One region of the Streptomyces sp. NPDC052107 genome, then DNA from elsewhere that is predicted to be linked to it. Evidence: riboswitches for the same ligand, from Rfam matches in the RefSeq annotation. Region 1 holds a riboswitch; each other region holds the start of a gene.
The links. A riboswitch is a leader RNA that binds a small molecule or an ion and turns the genes downstream of it on or off. The one in region 1 is predicted to bind S-adenosylmethionine.

Region 1 (9,908 bases):
GGGGGAGGGCAGCCATGCCTTGGGTACGGCCGTACGTGCGCTCTGACGGGACACCGGTTCGCGGGCATTCGCGGTGGGCTCCGGGCGCGAGACGAGAAATGACGATCTTCGCTGTGTTCGCGTTAGCCGTGGTCGGGTTCGGCAACGGCCACGCTGCGGCGGACGGGGCGGGCGGCAAGACGGCGCCGGGCTCGCGGTCGACGGTCCACTACCCGATCCGGTTCGACACGACGCCGACGTGGCAGCAGAGGCCGCAGCCGACGCCGACCGTGTCGTATCCGATCCGGTTCCCGTCCCCGCAGGGGACCCGGTGAGTGGGCGGCGGCCGCCGGCGCGGCGGCGTAGGCGACGGCCGAGCAGGCGGCAGCAGAGGGATGCCCAGCTGATCGGCTTACTGCTGGCGGCGGTCGTGGTGATCGCGTTAGTCGTGGCGGTGGTGAACTGGCTGCTGGCCCACTGGTGGGTCCTCCTCGTGCTCCTGGTGCTCGCCGTGCTGGCGGTCGGGGGCTGGCTGTACAGCCGTCAGCAGAGGGCGCGGTGGGAAGCGGTCCGGGCGCAGGGGCTGCGCTACGGGCTGCCGCCGCTGGACGCGCTCCACCACTCCCGGTTCGAGGAAGCGATACGGGATCTGATGCGCCGGGACGGGTGCCAGAACGCTCAGCGGGTCGGTGGCGGCGGAGATCTGGGCGCGGATGTGAAGGCGACCGACCCGTACGGGCGGCGCTGGGTGATTCAGTGTAAGCACCGCCGCAACGGTGCCCGCGGCTCGGCGGTGGGCACTCCGGACCTGCAGGTGCTCAACGGGACGGCTCGGCAGGTGCACGGGGCGGACGTCGCGGGCATCGTGACGAACGGGCGGGTGACTGCGCCGGCGGTGACCTTTGCCAAGCAGCAGCGCCTGCACGTGGTCGGCCGGCAGACCCTGGGCGTGTGGGCGGCCGGCTCGCGGCCGCTGTGGGAGCTGCTGCGGGCCGTTCCGCCCCCGCGTCGCTCAACGCCGTTGAGCTGAGAAGGGCCTCGTTGAGGGGAACCCGGCAATTTTGCCGGGTTCCCCTTAGCTTGATCTTTAACCTGTGCGGCGGGGCTTCGGGGTGGTTGTCTTCTTCTTTGGTCGTCTTGCTGGCTGTGCCTTCTTGGGTGTGTGCACGTCGTGGCGTGGTGCGGGACGGGTGTTTTTCCGGCCCGGTGGCCGGCCGGGACCGGGGAGGGTGGGTTTCGGTGCTCTGGCCGGGCAGGCGGCCTGTGGGCGGATGTGCCGGAAGTCGCGGCGGACGCGGGCGGGAGTGAGCCTGTCCGGAGGGCTATCCAGCGGGCTCAACGTTCGGCACCAAGCACCGTCGACGTCCTCCGGACGGGCACCGACCCGATTTTCCCGGCCGCGGGGCGGGACCGAAAGGGCCCGGGACGACTATCCAGGACGGCTCCGACGCCGTGATCACACCAGCCACGCGAAGATCATCCCAGGATGGTTAGGGTGCCTTCGTCGAGCCGACGGACTGGAGACGAATGGTGGAGCAGGACGAAGCCCTGCAGCTCGCGGTGGCATTTCTCGCGGCCAGCCAGCGCGACGACGAGCCGCCTCTCGCCATCGACACAGAGCGAGTCCGCGAGAACAACGGCCTCCTGATCGTGCCTTACAACTCTGTGCAGTACCTCGCCTCGCGTGATGTGAGGGAGCAGCTGTTGGACTGCTGGCCCATCCTCGTCGACCTCGAACGCGGCGACGTACGGTTCGGGACCCTGGAGGAGCGGCATCTGTGGAGAAACCCGAGCATCTGACGAGGCTGTGGCTGTCCGCGACCACAGTTACGGGACAGCCCTTAGCTTGATCTTTAACGTCCGACGTCGAATGGTGCGTCGAACTTGATCACTCGGTCCGGTATCCGCCGTACACGGAAGCGGCCTTCGTCTGAACATGTGCTCCGACCAAGGAACACACATCTTCAGAACGAAGGCCGTGGGGATGAGTCTGCTGCATCGCGACACACGCCGAGACGCTTTGGCGCAACTGTCATGCTTCCGGGGCGAGTTCTACTCCTGTCTCACCGCTCGTTCGGATGCGTTGTTCGAGCTGGCTGATGCTGTCCTGTGCGGCGACGGGCCGGTGAGGTCACTGCCCGAGCTGTCACTGGTCGGCGAACACCGCCGAGGCCATGGCGGACTCTACTCAGCCGTCGCCCGCGGCCGGGTCGATGCCGACCGTCTGCGGCGGGTCCTGGCCTCGGTGCCACTGCCACGGGCCGTCGATGGCCGGCTGGTCCTGGCCGTCGACATCACCTGCTGGCTGCGCCCCAATGCCCACACCTCACCGCAACGGATCCTGTGTCACACCTATGGCCGGGGCAAAGACCAGCACATTCCGGTTCCCGGCTGGCCGTACTCGATCATCTGCGCACTCGAGCCGGGCCGCAGCTCTTGGACCGCTCCGCTGGACGCATTGCGCCTGGTGCCCGGGGACGACACCGCCACCGTCACCGCCCGGCAACTGCGCGAACTGCTCGAGACGCTGATCAGGGCAGGCCAATGGCAGGAAGGCGACCCGGAGATCCTCATCATCGCGGACGCCGGCTACGACGCACCCCGTCTCGCGTTCCTGCTCAGGGACCTGCCGGTGCAAGTGCTGGCCCGTATGCGCTCGGACCGTGTCCTGCGGCGGGCCGTCCCGCCCCGGCAGCCTCGCACCCAGGGCCGACCGCCCCGCACGGCAGCGAGTTCGTCTTCGGCCAGCCCGACACCTGGGGCACCCCGGACACCGAGACTGTCACCGACACACGTCTTTACGGCACCGCCAGAGCCCGCTCCTGGGACCGGCTGCACCCCAGGCTCACCCACCGCTCCTCCTGGGCAGTCGCCGACGGCACCCTCCCCGTCGTCGAGGGGACGGTGATCCGCCTGGACATCGACCACCTGCCCAGCGGAGCAACACCGAAGCCGGTCTGGCTGTGGTGGTCGGGCACCGACGCCACTGCGACGGACGCCGACCGTCTCTGGCAGGCCTACCTGCGACGCTTCGACATCGAACACACCTTCCGGCTGTTCAAACAGACCCTCGGCTGGACCGCTCCGAAGATCCGCACACCCGAGGCCGCCGACCGCTGGACCTGGCTGATCCTCGCCGCCTACACCCAACTGCGTCTGGCCCGCCCACTCGCAGCCGACCGGCGTCACCCCTGGGAGAAACCCAGCCCTCCGGACAGGCTCACTCCCGCCCGCGTCCGCCGCGACTTCCGGCACATCCGCCCACCGGCCGCCTGCCCGGCCAGAGCACCGAAACCCACCCTCCCCGGTCCCGGCCGGCCACCGGGCCGGAAAAACACCCGTCCCGCACCACGCCACGACGTGCACACACCCAAGAAGGCACAGCCAGCAAGGCGACCAAAGAAGAAGACAACCACCCCGAAGCCCCGCCGCACAGGTTAAAGATCAAGTTAGTGCGCTGGCATTTCACTTGCTCAGGCGCCATGTGCGACGCCGTTTTGCGGAGGCTGGCCGGCTGGTAGCTGGCCAGCCGGCAGGAGGCCTGTACAGGCGCACCCGTGTGCTCTCGCCCGTGGCCATCAAGCGGCCGTCCCTGGAAAACGCCACTGACCAGACACTGGGGCGAGGATCCCTACCTTGGGTCCCGATCATGGTGCGAGTGTTCACGTTCCATAGCCGCACGTCATCGCCATCGGTGACGGCGAGCAGGCTCCCGTCTGGGGAGAAGGCGAGGGAGTTGAAACCCTTGCCGCGACCTTTCAGCGGCTCTCCGATGGATTGCCCAGTAAACGGATTCCACAGCTGCACTGAGCCGTTGAGAGATCCGCACGCGAGGAGGTGTCCGTCAGGGGAGAACGCCACGTTTTGTGGTAGGAGGGGCTGGTCTCCAAAGAGCTTCGGTCCTTCGCTCCAGTCCGCCGTCTGCCATAGAGATACTCCCTGGGAGTTATCTGCGACGGCGAGCAGGGTGCCGTCGGGCGAGAATGCCACTCCGCTGCTGTGCAGGCCGAAGGGCCGACTGGCTTGGTGGCGGCCCAGAGCAACGTCCCAGACCAGCGCTGGACCGTCACTGTTTGCTGTGGCGAGCAGACTGCCGTCAGGCGAGAACGCAAGGGCCGTGACATCGCTGTCTCCGGTTGGAATAGTGTCCCCAAGGGGGAGGCCAGTGGCGGGGTCCCATAGCCGTACGGATCCCTGCTTGCATCCGCTGGCAAGCAACCTGCCATCTGATGAGAATGCCAATGCCTTAATCTCCCCCGGGTGCGGGAGAAGCGCCCCAACAGGACGGCCAATGGCCGTGTCCCACAACCGTACGGAGTCCGGGTCATATTCCCAGGCGCCAGGGCAGGCGAGCAGGTCCGCGATAGGTGAGAACGCAATCGCCCAACACGTGCCGGTGGGCCCAAGGCTGTGACCTGCGTCCGGGATGCGGTCGTACAGGGCAGTGACCAGGTCCTGAATACGAGTATTGGCTGCTTCGAGCGCGCGGCGCAGTTCGCCTCGTTCTGTCTGCCAAGACTGCGCGGCCGCCGAGAGCGGCAAGTGCTGGTCAGCCGAGGGATGTGCTTGCTCTGATGGGGTCTCGGCCGATTCGCTCGATTCGGCCGGGGGGAGAGCACTGGTCCCTGAGCGCTCCTCCACTTCTTGAAGCTCAAGATATGTGGCGGGCACCGATGAGGCAGTGGCGGTGCGCTTGCGCTCTTTGAGGCGCTTCATCTCCTGCCACCGGAGAGTCCAGTGCTGAACACGCGGATCATCGCGCTGAGCTGGCTTGCCGTCCTCGATGCTGAGCAGGATGCGGACCAAGGCGATCAGGTAGCTCAGTTCCGGCAGTCGCGTGCCGTTCAAGGCTTCGCTGATACCCGAAGGTGACAACGGGCGGGAGGCAGGTGCGAGTTTCGCCACCTTCCGCAAGGCAGGCGCCCCGCTTGCGATCCACAGATCCTTCAGTTCCGCAGCGAACGCCTGCAGTTCCTCGTCGAACGTCGCGCTCGGCACATGAGAATCATCGCTCTGACCAGCCATGTTGTACCCCCACCGGTAAGCATCTGGAGGCAAGGCTAGAACAACCGCAGCGAATCTCACCGAACTTCACCGAACAATGCCGTACAACGCCGTCCTGTTCGGCCGACCCGCCATGTACGGCGGTGATCTGCCTTGATCGGAATGCTGCGGGACCGTTCGCCTCATGCCCTCCAGGCACCGGATGTGCTGTCCACTAAAGGCCATGGACACCAACACATCCCTGAACCCAGCCCCTCCGACCGTCACCACAACCCCTGACCCGACCCGAGTGTTGTGGCTCGAGCTGCGCGACGGCTTAATCGAAGCCAGCCTCACGCTCTTCTTCGGCCTCCTGTGCACCCTTCTGAGCGTGGGCGTCGCCTACTACGGCTTCGTAGGCGAAGACGACTCCAAGGCCAGCGCCTGCACGTTCTTCGCAGCAGTTACTGCCGGCGCTTGCGGGCGCCTCGGACGCCGAGTGGTCAACCGTGTACGAGAGCGGATGAGGAGCAGCAGTGACCAGTCTGCCCAAGCCTGAGCACAAGCTCACGGACCCGGGGCAGGTGCTGTCAAAGCCGCGCCCCGTCGCTACTGCTCGCGTGCCTGGCAGCTGCTCGCTCTCCGCCCTTCGGCTGGACGGAAACAACAGGGCACAGGGCACGACAGCCTGGGGCCGTCAGTCGGTCACAGCTCGGTCAGAGGCACGTGGCAGCGTGTCCAGTGGACGCTCCAGTCGCCGTCGAGCGGGGTGTAGCCGGCCTCCCGCACCCGTTCCGTCGCCTGTTCCAAGTGGCTCCGCAGTTCTTCGAGACTGCCGCTGCCCAGCTCCTTGCTGCCAGCATCCAGTTCCAGCTGGAGGTACATGACGTGGTCCTCTCCCCGGTGCTCCGCACTGAACTCGACGGTGTAATAGCCGTCGCTGCCCTGGCTGTAGATGGACACATAGTGCTGCGTGATCTCGTCCGGATCGAAGCCGTACTCTTCGAACACTTCAAGGGTCTCGTACGGCGGGTCCGTGACGTCGCACGAGCTGCACCACCACTGGATCTGCCATGGACCGTCCGGGGCCCACCCCTCCCTTTCCAGCCTTGCCTGGGCGAGTTCGGTGAGGGTGGTGAGCGTTTCGAACCAGTCTCCGTCGGTGTCCGAGGTGATGTCGCCGCCCAGGTGATGGGCCGACTCCTTCCCCGTTCCTTCGGCGAAGTCGTCCACGACCGTCAGAACGCAGCCGGTGTCCTCCTGGTACTCCACCTTCGCGTACCGCCGCTTGTCCTCCTCGTCTCCCCGGCGGATGCCGGGCATGCCGGCACCCGTACGGGCATCGGTTCCGTCGGCCTCCTCGCCCTCCGCAGACACCGGGTCCGGCTCCCGAGGCCCGACGGGTGCGCGCCGACGAGGATTCAGGCAGACCGACTCCAACCGGGCCTTTCCGATACGGCTGCTGATCAGCGATCCGGGAACACGCTCCCCCTGGCTTACAGCACGCGCCTGAAGGGGGCGGTCCGAGCTGCGGTAGAAGGCGACGTCGAATCCGCTGTCGAGCCACTCGTCGAAGATCTCGTCAGTTCCAGGTCGGCCGGAGCCACTCGCCTCAGCCGTGCAGAACAGCGCCCGTCCAGCGTCAAGGCCGATGGCCACCAGGCCCACGCGGCCCGGCTCTGCGACTGCGGACATGGCGGGTCCGGGTGTCGGCTCAGGCTTTTGGGCCTGCCGCCCCGTCGGCAATTCGGGGATCGCGTCGGAAACCGGCACGGGCGGTCAACCTTCCGGAGTCGATGGACCCCGGTAGTGCACGTCCGCACCCCGGTGATCTGCGGCTTCCCAACGCACCGCGCGCTGGGCTGGTCGCCCCCGGGGCATCCGCGGCAAACGGATGTCATCCAGCAAGCCGGGGCTTGACGCTGGAACTCGTGACCGGGCGCGAAAGTAACACCCGTCCGGATCTTGCACAATGTGATCCACAACGCTTTGCCCCTTGACCGGTGGTGTGGCATGGTTCCGCTCGGTCACGACGCCGATCGCGCCGAGGACCGACTCCCACGGCCCTGTGGGAGCGAGCACCGATCTCCCTGCCGGTGGGTAAGGGGGTCCTTCGTCCACAGGAGGCCCTCATGCAGGTCACTGACGCTGCGACCACACCCCCGAACTGGGAACTCTACCGGCGGACGGTCCTCGACATCCGATTCCCGGACCGAACGGTACGGGTCAAACCGCGTCCGCGGGGCACGACCGAGGGCCCTTTCCCTAAACTCCCGGAACCCGCCGGCGCCGCCGCCCTCCACCTCGTCACGGCGTGTGACCCCCACGGCCGTCCCACCCTTGCCGAAGACAACGCCCGCGCCCAGGCCCGGCTCCTCGACGAGCTCGACCGGCGAGGGCTCGTGTGGTGACCCGCAGCGGGAGGCGATGCGCACGGCACGCACATCGAGCAGAGCGTCGCCATCGCCGGCCTGAACGACTCGGCGGCGCGTGAACTGGGGCGGTGCTCCGGCCAGCACGCGGTCTTCGCCTGGACCTCCGGCGCCTGGCGTCTGCTGTCCTGCGACGGCGGCGCGACCGACATAGGCGCGGTCCTCGTGCGTGACGCTGTTGGGACCATCCCCGCGGGTGCGGGGAGCAGACGAAGGGCGCCTGGAAGGGCTCCCGCACGTCCTCCTACGGCACCTCCGCCCGCCGGGCCAGAGACAGCGCCGGTCAGTCCGCCCGCCTGAGCAGCGCCCGCGCCATCGGAGGACAGCGCACGTCCATCGCTGCGTGATTCATACGCACCCCTGCGTGCGGGCCGTCCGACTCGACATCCGAGTCCGGCGGCCCGTGCCGTACCCCCGAACAGCAACCACCTCAAGCCAGGAGGGGCCCCATGGCCACGAACCGACAGATGAGCCGCGCCGACTACGAAACCATCTCCGCAGCCATCGCTGAATCCGACGACCAGGACTTCCACGCCCGCCGAAACATCGCCTTCAACCTTGCGGACGCTCTCACCGGCACCTCGGACCGCTTCGACCCCGTGCTCTGGCTGAACCAGTGCGAGGTCGGGCCAGTCTCCCCGGCCGACGTGGCGGGCTGGACGAAGCGCCTGGAACTGCGCGTGATCTCCATCGGCAGGCGGCGCCGCAACAGCCTCGCCATGGGCTACACCAAGACCGAGCAGTACATCGACGCCGACGACAACCCCCTGGACCTGGAGCGCGAGTAGGGACCATCCCCGCGGCTCCGACCGGCCGTTGCCGCACGGTCCAGAAGGGCTGTTCCTTGGCCCCCGATCTGAGCTACGCCGAGTGTTGCGACCGCACCGGAACGCCCTGGCGCTCCGCGCCGCAGGGGGAACTTGCGTGGACCGCGTACCGGGCCGAGCGCCGACGGCGTGGGGAAACCGTCGGCTACTTGTCACTTCGCGGCAGCTTCGGGAGGACCGGGCCGAGATCCCCGCGAGTTCAGGCGAACTGAGGGTTCTTCAGGGCGAACCCATGGGTCGGGTCTCTGATTCTGAGGGATGGACCCGCAGGTTCGTGGTCAACTCGCTGGGCCTGTCTCGGCGGCTTGCTGCAGTCAGGCCCGGGGCGGAGTCCGCATAGCGCATAGCGGTCTTGCCGTCGAGTCCGATGACTTCCGCGAGACGAGGGATTCAAGCCCTTCGGTCACGGTCGTGGTCGATGTGGAGTCGCTCCGGGGTCGTGTCCTGACCGGGAGTCGGAGCACTGATCCAGTGGTTGCTGGCTCGGCCGGTCGTGCTAGCCGGTGTTGCCGAGCGGCGTGGCCGCCTCGCGTGCGTCGATGAGTTCGTCCCAGTGTTCCGCTGCCCAGGTGCACGCTGAGGCCATCGGCACAAGGAGGCTGCGGCCGAGCGGGGTCAATGCGTATTCGACCCGGCGCGCCGGCTCAGTGTGGACCGTGCGGGTGACCAGGCCGTCACGCTCCAGTGCTCGGAGCGACTGCGTGAGGACCTTGGCGGTGATGCCGCCCAGCGGGATCCGCAACTCCGAGAACCGCCGCGGTCCCTGTTCGAGGCAGCGGATGATCATCCCTGCCCATTTGTCGCCGAAGCGGATCGGTGAGAGATCGGACGGGCAGAGCGGGTCGAACATGTCGGGATCCAGTGGCTCGGTCACCGCCTCACAGTAGCTGGTATCCCCTTGGTAACCATGGCCTTCCCTATCGTGCGGGGGAGCGGCCGGCGTTCGGGCCCGGCCTGCGGATTCAAGGGGGAAGTCATGAGTCAGATCGTTGTCTTCGGCGCCGGAGGCAGGGCGGGCCGGGCCGCCGTCGCGGAGGCCCGCAGCCGTGGTCACCAGGTCACGGCGGTCGTGCGTGATCCGGCCAAGTACGCCGATCTTTCGGCTGTGGACGGTGTACGGACCGTCGCGGGCGATGTCACCCATGCTCGCAGCGTCGCCCGGCTGGCCTTCGGGCAGGATGCCGCGATCAGCGCGGTCTACGATGCCGCCGCGCAGCCCGAGGCATTCTTCGCCGCCGCGTCCCGTGCCCTCCTCGACGGCCTGGCGCAAGCCGACGTGAACCGACTGGTGGGAGTCGGCCTGGCCTCGGTGCTGGAGACCGCTTCCGGAGCCCTCCTCATGGACACCCCCGGCTATCCCCAGGACTACCGTGCCTTCTACCTGGGACACGCGGCAGGAACGGACGTGCTGCGCACCGTGACCGCTGGACTGGACTGGCTGGTCCTCAGCCCGGCGGGCGACTTCGACCACGGCGGCGCCCGCACCGGCACGTACCGGACAGCCCCGGCCAAGGCCGACAGCCGCATCTCCTACGCCGACTTCGCGATCGCGCTGCTCGACGAGATCGACGATCCGCGGCACCACCGCACGCACGTCGGCATCGAGGCCGGCTGATGGACCGACAGGAGGAAATCACCGACAGTCCGAACGAGTGGGTGGCGCGACACATCCGCCGCTACCTCGAGA
Region 2 (9,908 bases), on a different contig from region 1:
AGCACCATCAAGACCGTGAACACGGACGGCAGCGGCAATGTGAGGACCACGGTCACCGCCTCCACCGACGGCTACTGGCGCTACTACTTCACGGGCACGAGCACCACGCCCGCCGCCAAGGCCACGGGCGACTTCGTCGACGTGAAGTGACGAGGGGTCTCACCCGAGGTCTCCGAGCAACGCACAAGGACGCGCTGCCGCGGGGCCGCGCGTCCTTGTCTGCGGGAGCCGGGGGTTACTCCAGCATGCCCGTGACGGGAGTAGCTCTCGTACCCTTGGGGGACACCGAGGAACTCAAGGACTGCGCAGGCTGACATGAATCACGCCCAGCTCGCCGCTCTGGGAAGGGCCCTCCGGGTGCTCGGGGAGCACGGGGAGGCGTTGACCGCCGACACCCCGGATGCCCGGCTGCATGAGGTCAAGGCGGATCTGCGTCGGGCGCTCGACCTCGTGGAGGAGAGCGTCGGGAGCGGCGCGCCCAGCACCCGGTGTCCCGAGCATCCGCACGGGCCCGTCGACGAGAGCGCGCCCGATCTGTGTCTGCTCTGTGAGACCCGGCGCCGGGCCGCCCGGCGGTCGGAGTTTCAGGGTGGGAGGACCGAACCCGCACCCGTCGCCACCGCGCCGTCCCGTTACGGGGTCCGAGGTGACCGGCCTCAGCCGCAGCAGCGGTGGTTGCCGGAGGCGTGGAACGGACACGAGTGGCAGTTGTGCGGGACGCCGAGGAGGGACCGGCGGGAGGCGGAGGCGTATCTCGCCGCCCAGCGGCGCGGATCGCGGCCCGCGATGGCCTACCGGCTCGTGCACGAGTTCACCGACTACGAGGTGCTGCGGGTGTGGGGCACACCCGTGCACGTCGACATCGAGTCGCTAGGCAACCTGTAGGCCCCAGGCGTTTCAGCTGAGCGTCTTCAGCGAGGCCGCGTCGTACGGCTTCAGCTCGTCGAAGCGGTCGGAGAGCACCTTGGCCGCCCACTCCGGGTCCTGGAGCAGCGCGCGGCCCACGGCGACCATGTCGAACTCGTCGGCCTCCAGGCGGTCGAGGAGGTTGTCGATGCCCTTGACCTCGGAGCCCTGGCCCTGGAAGGCGCCCAGGAACTCGCCGTCGAGGCCGACCGAGCCGACGGAGATGACCTGCTTTCCGGTGAGCTTCTTGGTCCAGCCGGCCAGGTTCAGGTCCGAGCCGTCGAACTCCGGCACCCAGTAGCGGCGGGTGGAGGCGTGGAAGACGTCGACGCCGGCCGCGGCGAGCGGGGTGAGGATCGCCTCCAGCTCCTCGGGGGTCTCGGCCAGGCGGGCGGTGTAGTCCTGCTGCTTCCACTGCGAGTAGCGGAAGATGATCGGGAACTCGGGGGAGACCGCCTCGCGGACCGCCGCCACGATCTCCGCGGAGAACTGGGCGCGGGCCACCGGGTCGCCGCCGTAGGCGTCGGTGCGGCGGTTGGTGCCCTCCCACAGGAACTGGTCGAGGAGGTAGCCGTGGGCGCCGTGGAGCTCCACGCCGTCGAAGCCGATGCGCTCGGCGGCGGCCGCGGCCTCGGCGAACGCGCCGATGACGGCGTCCAGGTCGGCCTGCGTCATCGCCTTGCCGGTGGGCTCGGCGTCCGCGGCGACCAGGCCGGAGGGGCCCATCGCGGGGGCGTCCGGGTACGGGGCGTCGCCGTCCTTGCGGACCATGCCGATGTGCCACAGCTGCGGGACGATCGTGCCGCCGGCCGCGTGCACGTCCTCGGCGACCTTCGCCCAGCCCGCCAGCTGCTCCTCGCCGTGGAACCGGGGCACGCGCGCGCTGTTGCCGGCCGACTCGTGGCCCACGTACGTGCCCTCGGTGACGATCAGGCCGACCCCGGCGGCGGCCCGGCGGGAGTAGTACGAACGCACGTCCTCGCCGGGGATGCCGCCCGGGGAGAACATACGGGTCATCGGCGCCATCACGATTCGGTTGGGGACCGTGAGACCGTTGAGGGCGATCGGACGGGACAGGATCTGGGCCGCGCGGGAGGCGGGCGTCGTGACGGTCACGTGGGGGGCTCCTCTGGGTGGCTGAGTTAACCGGGCGGTATGTGTGCACGCATTGTTGCAGCTCCTTAAGTAATCGCACTATGCGCTGCCGCACATTCCGACCCCGGAAGAGGCTTTATGTGACACCGCTCACACTGTCCCGGTTCAGCCGCCGCACCCGCTCCCGCAGCGCCTCGTCCGGCGGCGCCGGCTCGACCGAGTCCGGCGGACAGTCCCACTCCCGGCCACCGCCGATCGGCCGAAGCTGCACGTAACCTCCTACGCGCCCCATGACCTCGCCGATCCGCCCGTTCCGCAGGTCCACGGCGTACACGGGTGTACGGCTCACACGTCACCGCCCTTCACCCGCAGGGCCGCAGCCAGCTTCGAGGCGACGCCGATGTTGCAGCGGCCCAGGTCGACCAGGGCGTACGGATGCCCTTGGGCGCCGGTCACCGGGTCGATCCGCAGCGACGGCAGTGTGATCCCGACGCCGTGCAGGGCTTCACGCAGCCGCTCCACCGCTTCCTCGGCACTCCGTGCGGGCCGCTCGTCCGCCGCCGCTTTCTTCATCTCCATTGCGCCAATTCCTCCACGCTGAGTGTTCGGGTACACCACACAGAGTGGCCGCCAGCGCTCTAACCTGGCCAGCGAGGGCGCCCCAACAACCTCTGTTGTCAGACCAGGAGTTGCCATGGCAGGACCGAAGAACCTCGATCCGTCGTCAACTTCATCGCCCAGGAGGGGGACTGGGCGAACCCCGACGGCGTCCTCATGGTCGTGGAAGTCACCTCTCGCGACCGTGACACCGACCGTCGCGACCGCATCGACAAGGTCCGTGGTTACGCCGAGGCCGGTATCCCCATCTGCCTGCTGATCGACCGGGACAACGACACCCTCGTCGTCCACAGCGAGCCCCAGGACGGCCGCTACCAGCAATCCCCCTCCTATAGGTGGGGCGTCGCCGTCGCACTCCCCTCTCCTGTCAACGTCACCCTCGACACCGAGGACCTCAAGGACTACGCCGACTGAGGCTCGTGAAACGCCCGAGGGCGGCACCCCCAGCCAGAAGCTGGGCGTACCGCCCTCGGTCCGAAGGACAGGCGATCAACCGTCAGGTCGATCAGAAGTCCATGTCACCGCCCGGCATGCCGCCGCCGGCCGGTGCGGCGGCCTTCTCCGGCTTGTCGGCGATGACGGCCTCGGTGGTGAGGAACAGCGCGGCGATGGAGGCGGCGTTCTGCAGGGCAGAGCGGGTCACCTTCGCCGGGTCGATGATGCCCTCGGCGACCAGGTCGACGTACTCGCCGGTCGCGGCGTTCAGGCCGTGGCCCGGGGTCAGGTTGCGCACCTTCTCCACCACGACGCCGCCCTCGAGGCCGGCGTTGACGGCGATCTGCTTCAGCGGGGCCTCCAGGGCGACGCGCACGGCGTTGGCGCCGGTCGCCTCGTCACCTTCCAGGTCCAGCTTCTCGAAGACCGAGGAGGCCTGGATGAGCGCCACGCCACCACCGGCGACGATGCCCTCCTCGACGGCCGCCTTCGCGTTGCGGACGGCGTCCTCGATGCGGTGCTTGCGCTCCTTGAGCTCCACCTCGGTGGCGGCACCGGCCTTGATGACCGCGACACCGCCGGCGAGCTTCGCCAGGCGCTCCTGCAGCTTCTCGCGGTCGTAGTCCGAGTCGCTGTTCTCGATCTCGGCGCGGATCTGGTTGACGCGGCCGCCCACCTGCTCCGAGGAGCCGGCACCGTCGACGATGGTGGTCTCGTCCTTGGTGATGACGACCTTGCGGGCGCGGCCCAGGAGGTCCAGGGTCGCGTTCTCCAGCTTGAGGCCGACCTCCTCGGAGATGACCTCGCCGCCCGTGAGGATGGCGATGTCGCCGAGCATGGCCTTGCGGCGGTCACCGAAGCCCGGGGCCTTGACGGCGACGGACTTGAAGGTGCCGCGGATCTTGTTGACGACCAGGGTCGACAGGGCCTCGCCCTCGACGTCCTCGGCGATGATCAGCAGCGGCTTGCCCGACTGCATGACCTTCTCCAGGAGCGGGAGCAGGTCCTTGACGGAGCCGATCTTGGAGTTGGCGATGAGGATGTACGGGTCCTCGAGCGACGCCTCCATGCGCTCCATGTCGGTCGCGAAGTAGGCGGAGATGTAGCCCTTGTCGAAGCGCATACCCTCGGTGAGCTCCAGCTCCAGGCCGAAGGTGTTGCTCTCCTCGACGGTGATGACGCCTTCCTTGCCGACCTTGTCCATGGCCTCGGCGATCAGCTCGCCGATCTGGGTGTCGGCGGCGGAGATGGACGCGGTGGAGGCGATCTGCTCCTTGGTCTCGACGTCCTTCGCCTGCTCCAGCAGGGCGGCGGAGACGGCCTCGACGGCCTTCTCGATACCGCGCTTCAGGGCCATCGGGTTGGCGCCGGCGGCGACGTTGCGCAGGCCTTCCTTGACCAGGGCCTGGGCGAGAACGGTCGCGGTGGTCGTACCGTCACCGGCGACGTCGTCCGTCTTCTTGGCGACTTCCTTGACCAGCTCGGCGCCGATCTTCTCGTACGGGTCCTCGAGCTCGATCTCCTTGGCGATGGAGACACCATCGTTGGTGATCGTGGGGGCGCCCCACTTCTTCTCGAGGACGACGTTGCGGCCCTTGGGGCCGAGCGTCACCTTCACGGCGTCCGCGAGCTGGTTCATGCCGCGCTCGAGGCCGCGCCGCGCCTCCTCGTCGAACGCGATGATCTTGGCCATGTGAAGTGGTCCCTCCAGGACTGGGGGTGATTCCTTCGGACCGCGCCCGCGCCCGCGACGGACGGCTCGCCGGCCTTGTGGTTCCTTGCCCCACCCGGCCTGCGGGCCTCACCGACCCGGTCCTTCACTGTCACTCTCACCTTCAGAGTGCTAACGCCAATGATTAGCACTCGGCATGGTCGAGTGCAAGCGCCTACGGGGGTACGGCACCCCCGTCAGCCGCCCGCGAACACGCGCACCCCGGGCATGACGAAGGGCCCGCACCCCGAGTGAGGTGCGAGCCCTTCGAAGATGAACGAAGAACGTCGCTGACAGTCGACGCGTGCTTCAGCTGGTCGCCAGCCGGACCATGTCCGCCTGCGGGCCCTTCTGGCCCTGCGAGATCTCGAAGTCGACCCGCTGCCCCTCTTCCAGGGTGCGGTAACCGTCCATCTGGATCGCGCTGTAGTGGACGAAAACATCCGCACCACCGTCGACCGCGATGAAGCCGTACCCCTTCTCCGCGTTGAACCACTTGACGGTGCCCTGAGCCATGCCTAACTCCCCTATTACTGGCCCTTGCACAGATCCACACTTCGCGGACCCGGGTCAGACCTCACCCCCCATCGGTCGGGGGCGTGCGCCGGAACGCGTCGACCGCGGCTGAATGTATCTGTCCAACTGCCGTCTGCAACAGGTCAATCGGACGAGAATTCTGGACGGGAACGGTCCGGAATGTGCGGAGAATTCGCCTGACTTCAGGGCAAGTCAGGCTCCACAAACCGCCACAAAAGCCGCATAAAACCCGCGCACTTTGGCTACTTCTTGTCGGGCGTGCGGCATGAATACAGGGCCCTTGACCGGTGGTCCGAGAGCGCGTTCCCCAACTCTACCGCGCTCAATCACACAGAATTGCCTCCTCCGCTTCTCTCACGGAGGAGGCAATTCGATGAACAATGCGTAACTGACGTTACCCTAGGTAACGATCAGCCGCCGGCGACGGCCGGAATGATCGAGACGCCGGCGCCGTCCGGGGTCGCCGTCTCCAGGCCCTGCTCGAAGCGCACGTCGTCGTCGTTGACGTAGACGTTGACGAACCGGCGCAGCTTGCCCTGGTCGTCCAGGACGCGCGCGGCGATGCCGGTGTGGTTCTTCTCCAGGTCGGCGATGACCTCGGCGAGGGTCGCGCCCTCCGCGGCGACCTCGGCCTGCCCGCCGGTGTAGGTGCGCAGGATGGTAGGGATGCGAACGGTCACGCTCATGCGAGGCCAGCCTCTCGGAAGGAGTCCAGGGTCGGTCGGATGGTGGCGGTGAGGCCGGTCCCGGCCACCGCGTCCAGCGTCTTGAGTCCATCGCCGGTGTTGAGGACGACCGTGGTCTTCGCCGGGTCCAGGACGCCGTCCTTGAGCAGCTTGCGGGTGACGCCGACGGTCACACCGCCCGCCGTCTCCGCGAAGATGCCCTCGGTGCGGGCCAGCAGCTTGATGGCGTCGACGACTTCCTCGTCCGTCACGTCCTCCACGGCACCGCCGGTGCGGCGCGCGATGTCCAGGACGTACGGCCCGTCGGCCGGGTTGCCGATGGCGAGGGACTTGGCGATGGTGTTCGGCTTCTGGGGCCGTACGACGTCGTGCCCGGCCTTGAAGGCGGTGGACACCGGTGAGCAGCCCTCGGCCTGCGCACCGAAGATCTTGTACGGCTTGTCCTCGACCAGACCGAGCTTGATCAGCTCCTGCAGACCCTTGTCGATCTTCGTGAGCTGGGAGCCGGAGGCGATCGGGACCACGATCTGGTCGGGCAGCCGCCAGCCGAGCTGCTCGCAGATCTCGTACGCGAGGGTCTTGGAGCCCTCCGCGTAGTACGGCCGCAGGTTGACGTTGACGAAGCCCCAGCCCTCGCCGGCCGGGTCACCGATCAGCTCGGAGCAGAAGCGGTTCACGTCGTCGTAGTTGCCCTCGATGCCGACGAGCTCGCCGCCGTAGACCGCGGCCATGACGACCTTGCCCTGCTCCAGGTCGTGCGGGATGAACACGCAGGAGCGCAGGCCGGCGCGGGCCGCGGCGGCACCGACGGCACCGGCGAGGTTGCCGGTGGAGGAGCAGGACAGGGTGGTGAAGCCGAAGGCGCGGGCGGCCTCCAGGGCCTGGGCGACCACGCGGTCCTTGAAGGAGTGGGTCGGGTTGCCGGAGTCGTCCTTGACGAACAGGCCGCCGGTGACGCCGAGTTCGGCGGCTAGGTTGTCGGCCTTGACGAGCTTGGTCCAGCCCGGGTTCAGGTTCGGCTTGTCGGCCACGTCGGCCGGAACGGGCAGCAGCGGCGCGTACCGCCAGATGTTCGCGGGGCCGGCCTCGATACGGCGGCGCAGCTCTTCGGTGTCGTAGGCGGAGAAGTCGTAGGCGATCTCCAGCGGGCCGAAACACTCCTCGCAGGCGAACACCGGGCCGAGCGGAACGCGGTGTCCGCACTCGCGACAGCTCAGGGCCGCGGCGGGACCGAGGTCGACGGTGGAATCCGTGGAGCTTGCAACTGTCTGCACAGCCATGGAGGCGAGGCCCTTTCTCCTCATCTTCCTCACGACGCACCTCGCCGTGAGACGGATTTGGCACCTTCCCTAGCCGGGAGCCTCGCGGAGCGATCGAGCCTGATCAGGCCGATCTACGAGTACCGACTGGAGGGTTGCCGGGGCTTCATCGGGCCGTGTCCCTCTGCCCCTCTGGATGAGCGGTATGCGGTTGTGGACGCGTGCTGACCCCCGACATGCGATGGTCACCGGCGTTGTTCAAGACTGTAACCGAAGGCCAGGACAGTTGAGATAGTCGTCCGAACCGCGAGATGGATCACACGGTGCAGCCCGTGCGATCACGAACAGTGAGGAGCCGCAGACCGTGCTGGAAGAAGTCGAGCGCTGGCTGGCCACCCGCTCCTGGTCCGTGGCCGATCGCCCGCTCCACCGCATCCTGTGCGCCAAGCAGCGCACCGGCCAGACGATCAGCGTCGTACTGCCCGCGCTCAACGAGGAGGAGACGGTCGGCGACATCGTCGCGATCATCAGGCACGACCTCGTGGAACGGGTCCCGCTCGTCGACGAGATCGTGGTGGTCGACTCCGGCTCCACCGACCGCACCTCCGAGGTCGCCGCCGCCGCGGGCGCGCGGGTCGTTCACCGGGACGAGATCCTGCCCCGCATCCCCGCCGTCCCCGGAAAGGGTGAGGTGCTGTGGCGCTCGCTTCTGGTGACCAGTGGGGACATCGTCTGTTTCATCGACGCGGACCTGAAGGAGTTCTCCTCCGACTTCGTCTCCGGGATCGTCGGCCCGCTGCTCACCGAGCCCGGGGTGGACCTGGTCAAGGGCATGTACGACCGCCCGCTCGCCGGGACGGCCGGGCAGGGCGGACGGGTCACCGAGCTGATGGCCCGCCCGCTGCTGAACATGCACTGGCCGCAGCTGGCCGGATTCGTGCAGCCGCTGGGCGGCGAGTACGCGGCCCGGCGCTCGCTGCTGGAACAGCTGCCGTTCCCGGTCGGGTACGGCGTGGAGCTGGGCATGCTGGTGGACGCCCTGCACCTGGTGGGTCTCGACGCGCTGTCCCAGGTGGACGTGGGCGTGCGCAAGCACCGGCACCAGGACGGGCAGGCGCTGGGCCGGATGGCCGCCGCGATCTACCGCACGGCCCAGCTCCGGCTGGCCCGCGGGCATCTGATCCGCCCCTCCCTCACCCAGTTCGAGCGCTGCGAGGACGGCTTCGAGCCACGCACCTACTCGGTGGACACCGAGGAACGGCCGCCGATGGTGGAGATCACGGAATATGCCGAGCGCAAGGTGGCGTGAACCGGTCGTATACGGGGGCGTGCCGGGCGTGGCCGTGCGTTTGAGCGTTTCCGGGCCGGGCTAGGTTGAGGACCATGGCTTCCACGCAGGGTGCTGCCGAGAAGGCTCGGGTGCTGGTCGCGTCCAATCGCGGCCCGGTTTCGTACGAACTGCGCGAGGACGGCTCGCTGGCCGCCAAGCGCGGCGGCGGCGGGCTGGTGTCGGGGCTGTCGGCCATCGGGCCGAACGCCAACGCGGTCTGGGTGTGCGCCGCGCTGAGCGACACGGACCGGGAGGCGGTACGGCGCTCCCACAACGGGCGCCGGCTCTCGGTCGAGGCGACCGGCGGACAACTGGTGCGGATGCTCGACATCGACGCGACGGTGCACGCGGACGCCTACAACGGCATCGCCAACTCGGTGCTCTGGTTCGTCCACCACATGCTGTACCAGACCCCGCTGGAGCCGGTCTTCGACGCGGAGTTCCGGCGGCAGTGGGCGTCGTACGAGGCCTACAACCGGGCGTTCGCCGAGGCGCTGGCCGAGGAGGCGGCCGAGGGGGCGGCGGTCCTCGTCCAGGACTACCACCTGTGCCTGGTGCCGGGGATGCTCCGCGAGCTGCGCCCCGATGTGCGGATCGGGCACTTCTCGCACACGCCGTGGGCGCCCCGGGAGTACTTCGAGCTGCTTCCCGAGGACATCCGGGAGCAGCTGATGGCGGGCATGCTCGGGGCGGACCGGGTGGCGTTCCTGACCTGGCGGTGGGCGACGGCCTTCCAGAAGTGCGCGGAGGGTCTGGACCCCGAGCGTTACCGCGTGACCTGGCCGTCGGGTGCCCCCAGGACGATCGAACATCTGCGCAAGGGCCGGGAAACCCTGATCGGCGTGCACTCCCTCGGCGCCGACGCCGACTTCCTGCGGGTCCGCGCGCACCAGCCGGACGTCGAGGAGCGGATGGCGGCCCTGCGGGAGGAGATCGGCGAGGGTCGCAGGACCGTCGTCCGTGTCGACCGCACGGAGCTGTCCAAGAACATCGTGCGCGGCCTGCTGGCGTACCGGCAGCTGCTGGAGGAGCACCCCGAGTGGCGGGAGCGGGTGGTGCATCTCGCGTTCGCGTATCCGTCGCGGCAGGACCTCATCGTGTACCGGGAGTACACCGCCGCGGTCCAGCGGGTGGCCGAGGAGATCAACTCGGCCTTCGGTACGGCTGGTTGGACGCCGGTCGTCCTGCACGTCAAGGACGACTTCGCACGCTCCCTGGCCGCGTACCGGCTCGCCGACGTGGCGCTGGTCAACCCCATCCGGGACGGTATGAATCTGGTCGCCAAGGAGGTACCGGTCGTCTCCGACCAGGGGTGTGCGCTGGTGCTGTCG
Region 3 (9,908 bases), on a different contig from region 1:
GTCACCTTCATCATGGGTGCGATCTTCATCGGCGGTCAGATCTACGAGTACACGAGCCTGGTGAGGGACGAGGGCATCTCGCTCTCCTCCGACCCGTACGGCTCGGTGTTCTACCTGACCACCGGCTTCCACGGCCTGCACGTGACGGGCGGTCTCATCGCCTTCCTGCTGGTCCTCGGCCGCACCTACATGGCCAAGAGGTTCACCCACGAGCAGGCGACCGCCGCCATCGTCGTGTCCTACTACTGGCACTTCGTCGATGTGGTCTGGATCGGCCTTTTCGCCACGATCTACCTGATCAAGTAGCCGGGACCGGCTCCCGCACATCCAGAAGCACCGACGCAGAAGATCCTGACACCGGGGTAATCCGTGAAAAAGCTCTCCGCACGACGACGCCATCCGCTGGCGGCGGTCGTCGTCCTACTCCTCGCGCTGGCGGCCACTGGGGGGCTGTACGCCGCGTTCGCACCCGCGGGCAAGGCGCAGGCCGATGATTCCGCCCAGTCTCTGACCATCCAGGAGGGCAAGAAGCTCTACGAGGTCGGCTGCGCCAGCTGCCACGGCACCGGTGGCCAGGGCTCCTCCGACGGGCCGAGCCTGGTCGGCGTGGGTGCCGCGGCCGTCGACTTCCAGGTCGGCACCGGCCGTATGCCCGCCGCCACCTCGCAGGGCGCCCAGGTCCCGCGCAAGAAGGTCGTCTACAACCAGACGCAGATCGACCAGCTCGCCACGTACGTCGCCTCGCTGGGCGCCGGCCCGAACGTGCCGACCAAGGACCAGTACGGCCCCGACGGCGCGGACATCGCCAAGGGTGGCGAGCTGTTCCGCACCAACTGCGCCCAGTGCCACAACTTCACCGGCAAGGGCGGTGCCCTGACCAAGGGCAAGTTCGCGCCCACGCTGGAGGGTGTCGACCCGAAGCACATCTACGAGGCCATGCAGACCGGCCCGCAGAACATGCCGTCGTTCCCCGACACCACGTTGTCCTCGAAGAACAAGAAGGACATCATCGCGTACCTGCACGCGGTCGACAGCAGTGACACGACGAACCCCGGCGGTCTGGAGCTGGGCGGCCTCGGGCCGGTCACTGAGGGTCTGTTCGCCTGGATCTTCGGTCTCGGCGCGCTGATCGCCGTCGCCGTCTGGGTCGCCGCTCGGACCGCAAAGGCCAAGAAGTCATGAGTAGCCAAGACATTCCAGAAGAGAACCTGCCCGCTGAGCAGGACCACGCCCACGGCGCGGTGACGGTCGCGGACGAGGAGAACCCGTTCGCCGACCCGGGGCTGCCGCCCCACGAGCATCGCATCCAGGACATCGACGAGCGGGCCGCCAGGCGGTCCGAGCGCACGGTCGCCCTGCTGTTCACGCTGTCGATGCTGGCCACCGTCGGCTTCATCGTCTCGTACGTGACGATCCCGCACGACAAGAGCATCTTCGTCTTCCCGATCGGTCACCTCAGCGCGATGAACTTCGCGCTGGGCCTGACCCTCGGTGCGGCGCTGTTCTGCATCGGTGCGGGCGCGGTCCACTGGGCCCGCACCCTGATGTCCGACGTGGAGGTCGCCGACGACCGGCACGCCATCGAGGCGCCGGCGGACGTCCGGGCGAAGGTCCACGCGGACTTCCGCCAGGGCGCCAAGGAGTCGGCGCTCGGCCGTCGCAAGCTGCTCCGCAACACCATGTTCGGCGCGCTGGCGCTGTTCCCGCTCTCCGGCGTCATGCTGCTGCGCGACCTGGGTCCGCTGCCCGGTACCTCGCTGCGCCACACGCTGTGGGCCAAGGGCAAGCGCCTGGTCAACATGAACACCAACCAGCCGCTGCGCCCCGAGGACGTCGCCGTCGGCTCCCTCACCTTCGCCAAGCCCGACGGGCTGGAGGAGACGGACGAGGACTTCCAGACGGAGATCGCCAAGGCCGCGCTGATGATCGTCCGGCTGCAGCCCGGCAACATCAAGGACAAGCGCGAGCTCGACTGGTCGCACGAGGGCATCGTCGCCTATTCGAAGATCTGCACCCACGTCGGCTGCCCGATCTCGCTGTACGAGCAGCAGACGCACCACGTGCTGTGCCCGTGCCACCAGTCCACCTTCGACCTCTCCGACGGTGCCCGAGTGATCTTCGGCCCCGCCGGCCACGCCCTGCCGCAGCTGCGCATCGGTGTGGACAGCGAGGGTTACCTCCAGGCGCTCGGCGACTTCGAGGAGCCCGTCGGTCCTGCATTCTGGGAGCGCGGATGAGTACTGCAGCGAACGAGACGCCCCGCTCTCGCGGGAAGGCACCGGCCGGCGAGCGCGTCGCCGACTGGGCCGACGGCCGGCTCGGGATCTACGCCCTGGCCAAGTCCAACATGCGCAAGATCTTCCCCGACCACTGGTCGTTCATGTTGGGCGAAGTGTGCATGTACAGCTTCATCATCATCATCCTCACGGGTGTGTATCTGACGCTGTTCTTCCACCCGTCGATGAACGAGGTGGAGTACCACGGCAGCTACGTCCCGCTGCAGGGCCAGCTGATGTCCGAGGCGTTCAGCTCGACCCTGCACATCTCCTTCGACGTGCGCGGTGGTCTGCTAATCCGGCAGATCCACCACTGGGCCGCGCTGATCTTCCTCGCCGGCATGTTCGTGCACATGATGCGCGTGTTCTTCACCGGCGCGTTCCGCAAGCCGCGTGAGATCAACTGGCTGTTCGGCTTCCTGCTGTTCGTCCTCGGCATGTTCACCGGCTTCACCGGTTACTCGCTCCCGGACGACCTGCTCTCCGGCACCGGTGTCCGCTTCATGGAGGGCGCGATCCTGTCCGTGCCGATCGTCGGCACGTACCTGTCGTTCTTCCTCTTCGGCGGTCAGTTCCCCGGTCACGACTTCGTCGCCCGGTTCTACTCGATCCACATCCTGCTGCTGCCGGGCATCATGCTCGGCCTGATGGTGGGCCACCTGATCCTGGTCTTCTACCACAAGCACACGCAGTTCGCGGGTCCCGGAAAGACCGAGAAGAACGTCGTCGGCATGCCGCTGCTGCCGGTCTACATGGCCAAGGCCGGAGGCTTCTTCTTCCTGGTCTTCGGTGTCATCGCGGCCATCTCGGCGATCGCCCAGATCAACCCGATCTGGGCCATGGGCCCCTACCGTCCGGACCAGGTGTCCACCGGCGCCCAGCCCGACTGGTACATGGGCTTCTCCGAGGGTCTGATCCGCTTCATGCCGGGCTGGGAGATCAACCTCTGGGGTCACACGCTCGTCCTGGGCGTGTTCATCCCGCTGGTGATCTTCCCGTTGGTCCTCGTGGCGATCGCGGTCTACCCGTTCATCGAGTCCTGGGTCACCGGCGACAAGCGCGAGCACCACATCCTGGACCGCCCGCGCAACGCTCCGACCCGTACAGGTCTCGGTGTCGCCTGGATGACGGTGTACCTGACGCTGCTGGTCGGCGGTGGCAACGACCTGTGGGCCACCCACTTCCACCTGTCGATCAACGCCGTGACCTGGTTCGTCCGGATCTTCTTCTTCGTCGGCCCGGTCATCGCGTTCCTCGTCACCAAGCGGATCTGCCTGGGTCTGCAGCGCCGCGACCGCGAGAAGGTGCTGCACGGTCGCGAGACCGGCATCATCAAGCGCCTGCCGCACGGTGAGTTCATCGAGGTGCACGAGCCGCTCAGCCAGGAGCAGCTGCACACCCTCACGGCCCACCACCAGTACGAGCCGGCCGAGATCGGCCCGACGGTCGACGAGAACGGTGTCGAGCGCAAGGTGCCGGCCTCGGAGAAGCTCCGGGTGAAGCTGTCCAGCGCCTACTACGGGGAGGACAACCAGATCCCGAAGCCGACCGTCGACGAGTACAAGGAGATCACGAGCGGCCACGGCCACCACTGATCCCCGCGTCGCCACGCCACGCTGAAGGGCCCCGTCCGGCTTACGGACGGGGCCCTTCGCCGTGTCCGCGGGTGGATAGGCTGGGATCACACTGTTCTTACGACACCAGGAGCGGCTGATGAGCGCTGTGACCCCCGCTGGAGGCGACACCGCGGCGGGCCGTTCCTGGCCCGAGGTACTGAACGCCCTGCTGGAGGGCCGGGACCAGAGCGCGGACGCCACGGCATGGGCGATGGACCGGATCATGCGCGGGGAGGCGACGGACGCGCAGATCGCGGGGTTCGCCGTGGCCCTGCGCGCCAAGGGCGAGACGGTGGAGGAGATCACCGGGCTCGTCCGCGCGATGTACGCCCACGCCAACGTCATCGAGGTGCCGGGGGAGACCGTCGACATCGTCGGCACCGGTGGTGACGGTGCCAAGACGGTGAACATCTCCACGATGTCCTCGATCGTCGTCGCCGGCACCGGCGCGAAGGTCGTCAAGCACGGCAACCGGGCCGCGTCCTCGGCGTCGGGCGCGTCGGACGTGCTGGAGAAGCTGGGCGTCAATCTGAACCTCCCGCTGGAGCGGGTCCCGCAGGTCGCCGAGGAGGCCGGGATCACCTTCTGCTTCGCGGTGAAGTTCCACCCGGCGCTGCGCCATGTGGCCGCCGCCCGTGGCCAGTTGGGCATCCGTACGACCTTCAACGTCCTCGGTCCGCTGACCAATCCGGCGAAGGTCCGCGCCCAGGCCGTCGGCGTGGCGGATCTGCGGATGGCCCCGATCGTGGCCGGCGTCCTCGCCGAGCGCGGCAACTCCTCCCTGGTCTTCCGCGGCGACGACGGCCTGGACGAGCTGACCACGACCGCCACCTCGCGGGTCTGGGTCGTCCGGGACGGCAAGGTCACCGAGCAGACCTTCGACCCGAGGGACGTCGGCATCGCCCTCGTCCCCGTGGAGGCCCTGCGCGGCGCGGACGCGTCGTACAACGCGGAGGTCGCCCGCCGCCTGCTCGACGGTGAGACAGGCGCCGTACGGGACGCGGTGCTGCTGAACTCGGCGGCGGCGCTCGTCGCGCTGCGGCCCACGGACGCGTCGCTGACCGAGCAGCTGCGGGCCGGGATGGCGACGGCGGCGGAGTCGATCGACTCCGGTGCGGCGAAGCGGACGCTGGAGCGGTGGGTGGCGGCGAGCAACGCCTAGTGCTCACCGGGGATCGTCCCGCAATCCGGACTCGGGTTGCGGGACGACGATCATTTCCCGTACGTTCCTGTACCAGGTCATGAGTGACAGCCATTCGGCCCCGGCCGGCTGTCCGGCAACCCTCCGTCCGTGGCGGGGTGCCCCGGGTGAGGACCAGGCCGTAGGCAGCGAGGTCTACGGCAAGCGCGGACCCCTCGCGCGCTGCTGAGAGCGCGGGACCAGGGGTCCTGGTCATCGAGGGAGCCTTCCGTGAGCAAGCGAATGCGATAGGGCCGCCGAGCCCCGCCTCCGCACACCCTTTTTTTCGCTTCTCCACGTACGCCTTTTCTCGTACGTCCTCACGGGAGTCCACCCATGTCTGTCTTCACCGCTGCCTCCGACCAGTCCGTTTGCTCCCCTCTGCCCGTTCTGGGCCGGGATGTCACCGTGCCGCTCGTCACCGGCGGCGAGGTCACCTACGCGGCCCTCGACTACGCGGCCAGCGCCCCCGCCCTGCAGCGCGTCTGGGACGACGTAGCCGCCTACGCGCCGTACTACGGCAGCGTCCACCGTGGCGCCGGCTACCTCTCCCAGCTCTCCACCGACCTGTTCGAGAACACCCGTAAGACGGTCGCCGAGTTCCTGGACTGCCGCCCCGACGACCAGGTGATCTTCACCCGGTCCACCACGGACTCCCTGAACCTCCTGGCCCGGGCTCTCCCCGCCGACTGCCAGGTCTTCGTCTTCGAGACCGAGCACCACGCCTCGCTGCTGCCCTGGCAGGACGCCCAGGTCACCTACCTCAACGCCCCGCGCACCCCGCAGCAGGCCGTCACGACCCTGGAGCGGGCCCTCGCCGATCGCGACCCCCACGGCCCGGCCCTGGTCTGCGTCACCGGCGCCTCGAACGTCACCGGCGAGCTGTGGCCCGTACGGGAGCTGGCGGCGGCCGCCCACGCGCACGGGGCCCGCATCGTCCTGGACGCCGCCCAGCTGGCCCCCCACCACCCCGTGTCCGTCCGTGACCTGGACCTCGACTGGGTCGCCTTCTCGGGCCACAAGCTGTACGCGCCCTTCGGCTCCGGGGTCCTGGCCGGCCGCACCGACTGGCTGCGCGCGGCCGAGCCGTACCTGGCGGGCGGCGGGGCCAGCCGCACGGTCTCCCGGCGGCAGGACGGCGGCGTGGACGTGGAGTGGCACGAGAGCGCCGCGCGGCACGAGGCGGGATCGCCCAATGTGATCGGCGCCTACTCCATCGCGTCGGCCTGCAAGGCGCTCACCGAGGCCGGCTGGGACGCCCTGGTGTCCCGCGAGCGGCACCTGATCGCCGGGGTCCGCGCGGGCCTGGCCGAGGTTCCCCAGGTGAAGGTGCTGTCCCTCTTCGGGGACGACGCCCCGCGCGTCGGCGTGATCTCCTTCGTCGTCGAGGGCTGGAACAGCTCCCACTTCGCCGCGGCCCTGTCCGCCGAGTACGGCATCGGCGTCCGCGACGGCCTCTTCTGCGCCCACCCCCTGGTCCGCACCCTCCTCGGCACCGACCCCCAGACCCAGGGCGAGTGCGGCGCCCCCGAGGCCGCGCCGGGCGAGAAGTCCCTCAACGCCATCCGCGTGAGCTTCGGCGCGGGCACCCCCGACGAGCATGTCGACCGCTTCGTCACCGCGGTCCGGGAACTCGTGACCGAGGGTGCGAAGTGGACGTACAGGACGGAGGACGGCCGCTGCGTACCGGCGGTGTGATCAGCACCCGGACGGTGCGGGGGGACGGCGCGGGCAACCAGGGACGAACCCTAGTTGTCCAGGCCGATCGAGAACGCGGCCTCCAGGTCGTGCTGCGAGTACGTCCGGAACGCCACATGCGTATCCGTGCCCTCCACACCGGGGATCTTGCTGATCCGGCCGGGGATGACATCGGCGAGATCATCGTGCCGCCGCACCCGGACCATCGCGATCAAGTCATACGTGCCGGTGACGGAGAAAACCTCGCTCACCGACTCCAGCGAAGCGATCTGCTCCGCGATCTCGGGGATCCGGTCCACGCTGGTCTTGATCAGGACGATCGCGGTGATCACGGCTGGTTCTCTCCCTCGGGTGCCGGAGCTGGGGCGCACTTCACTCTAGTCGTACGGCCGTATCGGACCCACGCGTAGCCGAAGCCCAGACCGAAGCCGACGAGGTGCGCCAGATACGCCACCCCGGGGCCGTCGGAGCTCTGCTCCGCCGCCGCCCACTGCAGCGCCGCCCAGAACGGCAGCACGACCCACGCGGGGAACCGCAGTGGCAGGAAGAACAGGAATGGCAGAAGACTGGTCACACGGGCGCGCGGGAACAGGTAGAGGAACGCTCCGAGAACCGCCGAGATCGCCCCGGACGCGCCCACCAGCGACTGCTCGGAGGCGGCGTTGGCGGCCGCGTAGCCGAGCAGGGCGAGATAGCCGCAGCCGACGAAGAAGAAGGTGAACTCGACCCGGCCCATCCGTTCCTCGGTCATCGCGCCGAAGACGAAGAGGAAGAGCATGTTGCCGAGCAGATGCACCCAGCTGCCGTGCACGAACAGGGCCGTGGCGGGGGTCAGGGCGTCCCGCACCGGCTTGGCGAACAGCTCGGCCGGCACCACGCCCCAGCGCCGGAAGTACGCCTGCTGTGCGGCCGGCAGGCCGTCCCGGGAGCCGTATCCCGGTGTCAGCCCCGAGGCCGGGCCCAGGACGAAGAGCAGGCAGCACAGGGCGATGAGGCCGTACGTCATGGGTGCCGAGCTGCTCCGGACCGCTCTGAAGGCCCTGCCGGCCGCCGTGCTCCACTGGCTGATCATGAATACAGAGCATGGCGTAACGGGACGCAAGCGGACAGACCGCCTCGCCGCCGGGGACGGACCAGCGGCGAGTTGCCGCCAGGCCGTAGGGTTACGGCCACACGCGTCGGCCGGCGGCGCGGCGAGCGACTACGACAAGGAAGCGGACAGCCACGATGACGGTTCCCCTGCCGACCGCCACCACCCGATGGCGCTGCGCCCTGTGCGGCAACCTCACCCGGTTCGACGTGACGCGTTCCTCGAAGGTCGTCGAGTACGTCCACCTCGATCTGGCCGGTGAGCCGACCGTGGAGGAGCGCGAGGTGGTCAGTGAGACCATCGAGTCGGTGCGGTGCCGCTGGTGCAACGCGGTGGACCAGGTGGAACTCGTGGACAGGCCGGGCGCCGGCTCCTGAGCGGAGCGGCCCCGAAGAAGTTGACATAGTGGGGTGTGACGGATGGTGGAGACCACAGGCGGGGGGCCGGGCGACGGCACCGCTGAGGTGCTTGACCGTCCGCTGCCCGACGGGGTGCGCCGCAGAGTCGTCCAGATCATCTCGGACGGCTTCGGTCGGCTGACCGTCTCGGAACTGCCCGCCCAGCTGAGGCAGTACGCCCGGTTCACCCCCAGTCGCCGGGCGAAGTTCGCCGGGAACGCCATGGCGGCGGCGCTGGAGACCGATGCGCTGTTCCGGCAGCGGATCGGGGAGAAGTTCAGAGAGGCGCAGCCGGAACTCGCCGGCGCACTCGACTCCGGCTCGCCGCTCCCGGCCGCGGATCCGCTCGACGTGGCGGCCGCGGCCTATGTACTGCGCCCGACGGGCTGGGTGAAGCTGGTCACGGCGGTCGGCGAGGAGGTCCAGCGCGCGGACGCCGAGCGCGCCGACGAGGAGAGCCGGGCCGAGCTGGAGCGGCTGCGCGCCGAGCTGGCCCGGGCCCGCGAGCACACCCGCGCCGAGACCGAACGGCTGCGTACGGAGCTGGAGTCGGCGAAGAAGGAAGCGGAGTCGCTGCACCGTAAGCTCCGGGCCGCCCTCAGTGACGTCAAGCGGGGCGAGGCCGCCCTGCGCAAGGCCCAGGGCGAGATGGCCGCCGTGCGCGCCGAGGCGCACCTGCAGGTGTCGGCCGCCGAGAGCGAGTCCCGCCGGCTCAGGGCACGCCTCGGCGAGGCCGAGGCCGCGCTGGAGGCCACCCGCCGTGCCGCCCGCGAGGGCCGCAGCGTGGAGGACATGCGGGTACGGCTGCTGCTCGACACCCTGCTGGACGCGACCCAGGGGCTGCGGCGCGAACTCGCCCTGCCGCCCGTGTTCGTACGGCCCGCCGAGACCGTGGATGCGGTCGAACCGGGACGAATGACACCGAAGGACATCGCGGCGCGCGCCCTGTCGGAGAACGATCCGGGCATCCTCGACCAGTTGCTGGCGCTGCCGCAGGCGCATCTGGTGGTCGACGGCTACAACGTCACCAAGACCGGCTATCCGCAGATGCCGCTGGAGAAGCAGCGGCTCCGGCTCCTCGGCCAGCTCTCCGCACTGGCCGCGCAGACGGGCGCCGAGGTGACCTGTGTCTTCGACGGCGCCGAACTGGCCGCCCCGGTGCTGCTGGCGCCGCCGCGCGGCGTCCGGGTGCTGTTCTCGAAGCCGGGCGTCACGGCCGACGAGCTGATCCGGCAGCTCGTGCGCGCGGAGCCGCCGGGCCGTCCGGTCATCGTCGTCTCCACCGACCGGGAGGTGGCCGACGGAGTCGCCAGAGCGGGTGCCCGTCCGGTCGCCTCTGCGGTGCTTCTGAAGCGACTGTCCTGAAGGTCCAACGGGCGCATGCAATGCCCGAATTGGGTTGATCATCACGCAACGTAGTGTCAACCACGCCTCACCGCATGTGACTTGTGTGCAAAGAATGCATTGTGTGACGAGGTTTTTTGGTGTGAGGATTTGATCTGATCACAAGTGGGTCACTAGGGTCATGGCTCGAACCTCCGAACGGGTGATCACTCACAAGAAGGAGTTCGTCCTCCGTGGCGTCCCACCGTCGACCCAAGCAGCAGAGTCGCGCTCGCGTGACCGTGCTGACCACCGCAGCCGCGGCTG

Region 2: linked by a shared signal. The riboswitch ahead of thrC (threonine synthase) and the one ahead of AB0M27_RS37775 (hypothetical protein) in region 1 are both predicted to bind S-adenosylmethionine.
Region 3: linked by a shared signal. The riboswitch ahead of AB0M27_RS00830 (aminotransferase class V-fold PLP-dependent enzyme) and the one ahead of AB0M27_RS37775 (hypothetical protein) in region 1 are both predicted to bind S-adenosylmethionine.

What each region holds. Positions count from the first base shown of each region.
Region 1 covers NZ_JBFAWG010000070.1:18,864-28,771, forward strand. Annotated here, with positions in the region: gene AB0M27_RS37740 (hypothetical protein) at 99-314, shown strand; gene AB0M27_RS37745 (restriction endonuclease) at 311-1,009, shown strand; partial or broken gene AB0M27_RS37750 (transposase) at 1,067-1,303, opposite strand; gene AB0M27_RS37755 (YrhB domain-containing protein) at 1,507-1,779, shown strand; partial or broken gene AB0M27_RS37760 (NF041680 family putative transposase) at 1,964-3,420, shown strand; gene AB0M27_RS37765 (WD40 repeat domain-containing protein) at 3,445-5,004, opposite strand; gene AB0M27_RS37770 (hypothetical protein) at 5,207-5,521, shown strand; gene AB0M27_RS37775 (hypothetical protein) at 5,668-6,657, opposite strand; SAM riboswitch class IV at 6,792-6,899, opposite strand; gene AB0M27_RS37780 (DUF3293 domain-containing protein) at 7,095-7,373, shown strand; gene AB0M27_RS37785 (hypothetical protein) at 7,844-8,182, shown strand; gene AB0M27_RS37790 (helix-turn-helix domain-containing protein) at 8,718-9,095, opposite strand; gene AB0M27_RS37795 (NAD(P)H-binding protein) at 9,198-9,836, shown strand; gene AB0M27_RS37800 (nitroreductase family deazaflavin-dependent oxidoreductase) at 9,836-9,908, shown strand, end outside.
Region 2 covers NZ_JBFAWG010000003.1:180,015-189,922, forward strand. Annotated here, with positions in the region: gene AB0M27_RS04590 (calcium-binding protein) at 1-150, shown strand, start outside; gene AB0M27_RS04595 (hypothetical protein) at 316-885, shown strand; gene AB0M27_RS04600 (NADH:flavin oxidoreductase) at 898-2,022, opposite strand; gene AB0M27_RS04605 (hypothetical protein) at 2,138-2,350, opposite strand; gene AB0M27_RS04610 (hypothetical protein) at 2,347-2,580, opposite strand; gene AB0M27_RS04615 (Uma2 family endonuclease) at 2,734-3,033, shown strand; gene groL (chaperonin GroEL) at 3,125-4,747, opposite strand; gene AB0M27_RS04625 (cold-shock protein) at 5,075-5,281, opposite strand; gene AB0M27_RS04630 (MoaD/ThiS family protein) at 5,713-5,988, opposite strand; gene thrC (threonine synthase) at 5,985-7,268, opposite strand; SAM riboswitch class I at 7,286-7,450, opposite strand; gene AB0M27_RS04640 (glucosyl-3-phosphoglycerate synthase) at 7,612-8,556, shown strand; gene AB0M27_RS04645 (trehalose-6-phosphate synthase) at 8,631-9,908, shown strand, end outside.
Region 3 covers NZ_JBFAWG010000001.1:174,156-184,063, forward strand. Annotated here, with positions in the region: gene AB0M27_RS00805 (heme-copper oxidase subunit III) at 1-306, shown strand, start outside; gene AB0M27_RS00810 (c-type cytochrome) at 370-1,182, shown strand; gene AB0M27_RS00815 (Rieske 2Fe-2S domain-containing protein) at 1,179-2,237, shown strand; gene AB0M27_RS00820 (cytochrome bc complex cytochrome b subunit) at 2,234-3,871, shown strand; gene trpD (anthranilate phosphoribosyltransferase) at 3,990-5,054, shown strand; SAM riboswitch class IV at 5,130-5,246, shown strand; gene AB0M27_RS00830 (aminotransferase class V-fold PLP-dependent enzyme) at 5,409-6,770, shown strand; gene AB0M27_RS00835 (Lrp/AsnC ligand binding domain-containing protein) at 6,821-7,102, opposite strand; gene AB0M27_RS00840 (rhomboid family intramembrane serine protease) at 7,099-7,842, opposite strand; gene AB0M27_RS00845 (hypothetical protein) at 7,998-8,237, shown strand; gene AB0M27_RS00850 (NYN domain-containing protein) at 8,280-9,623, shown strand; gene AB0M27_RS00855 (NlpC/P60 family protein) at 9,836-9,908, shown strand, end outside.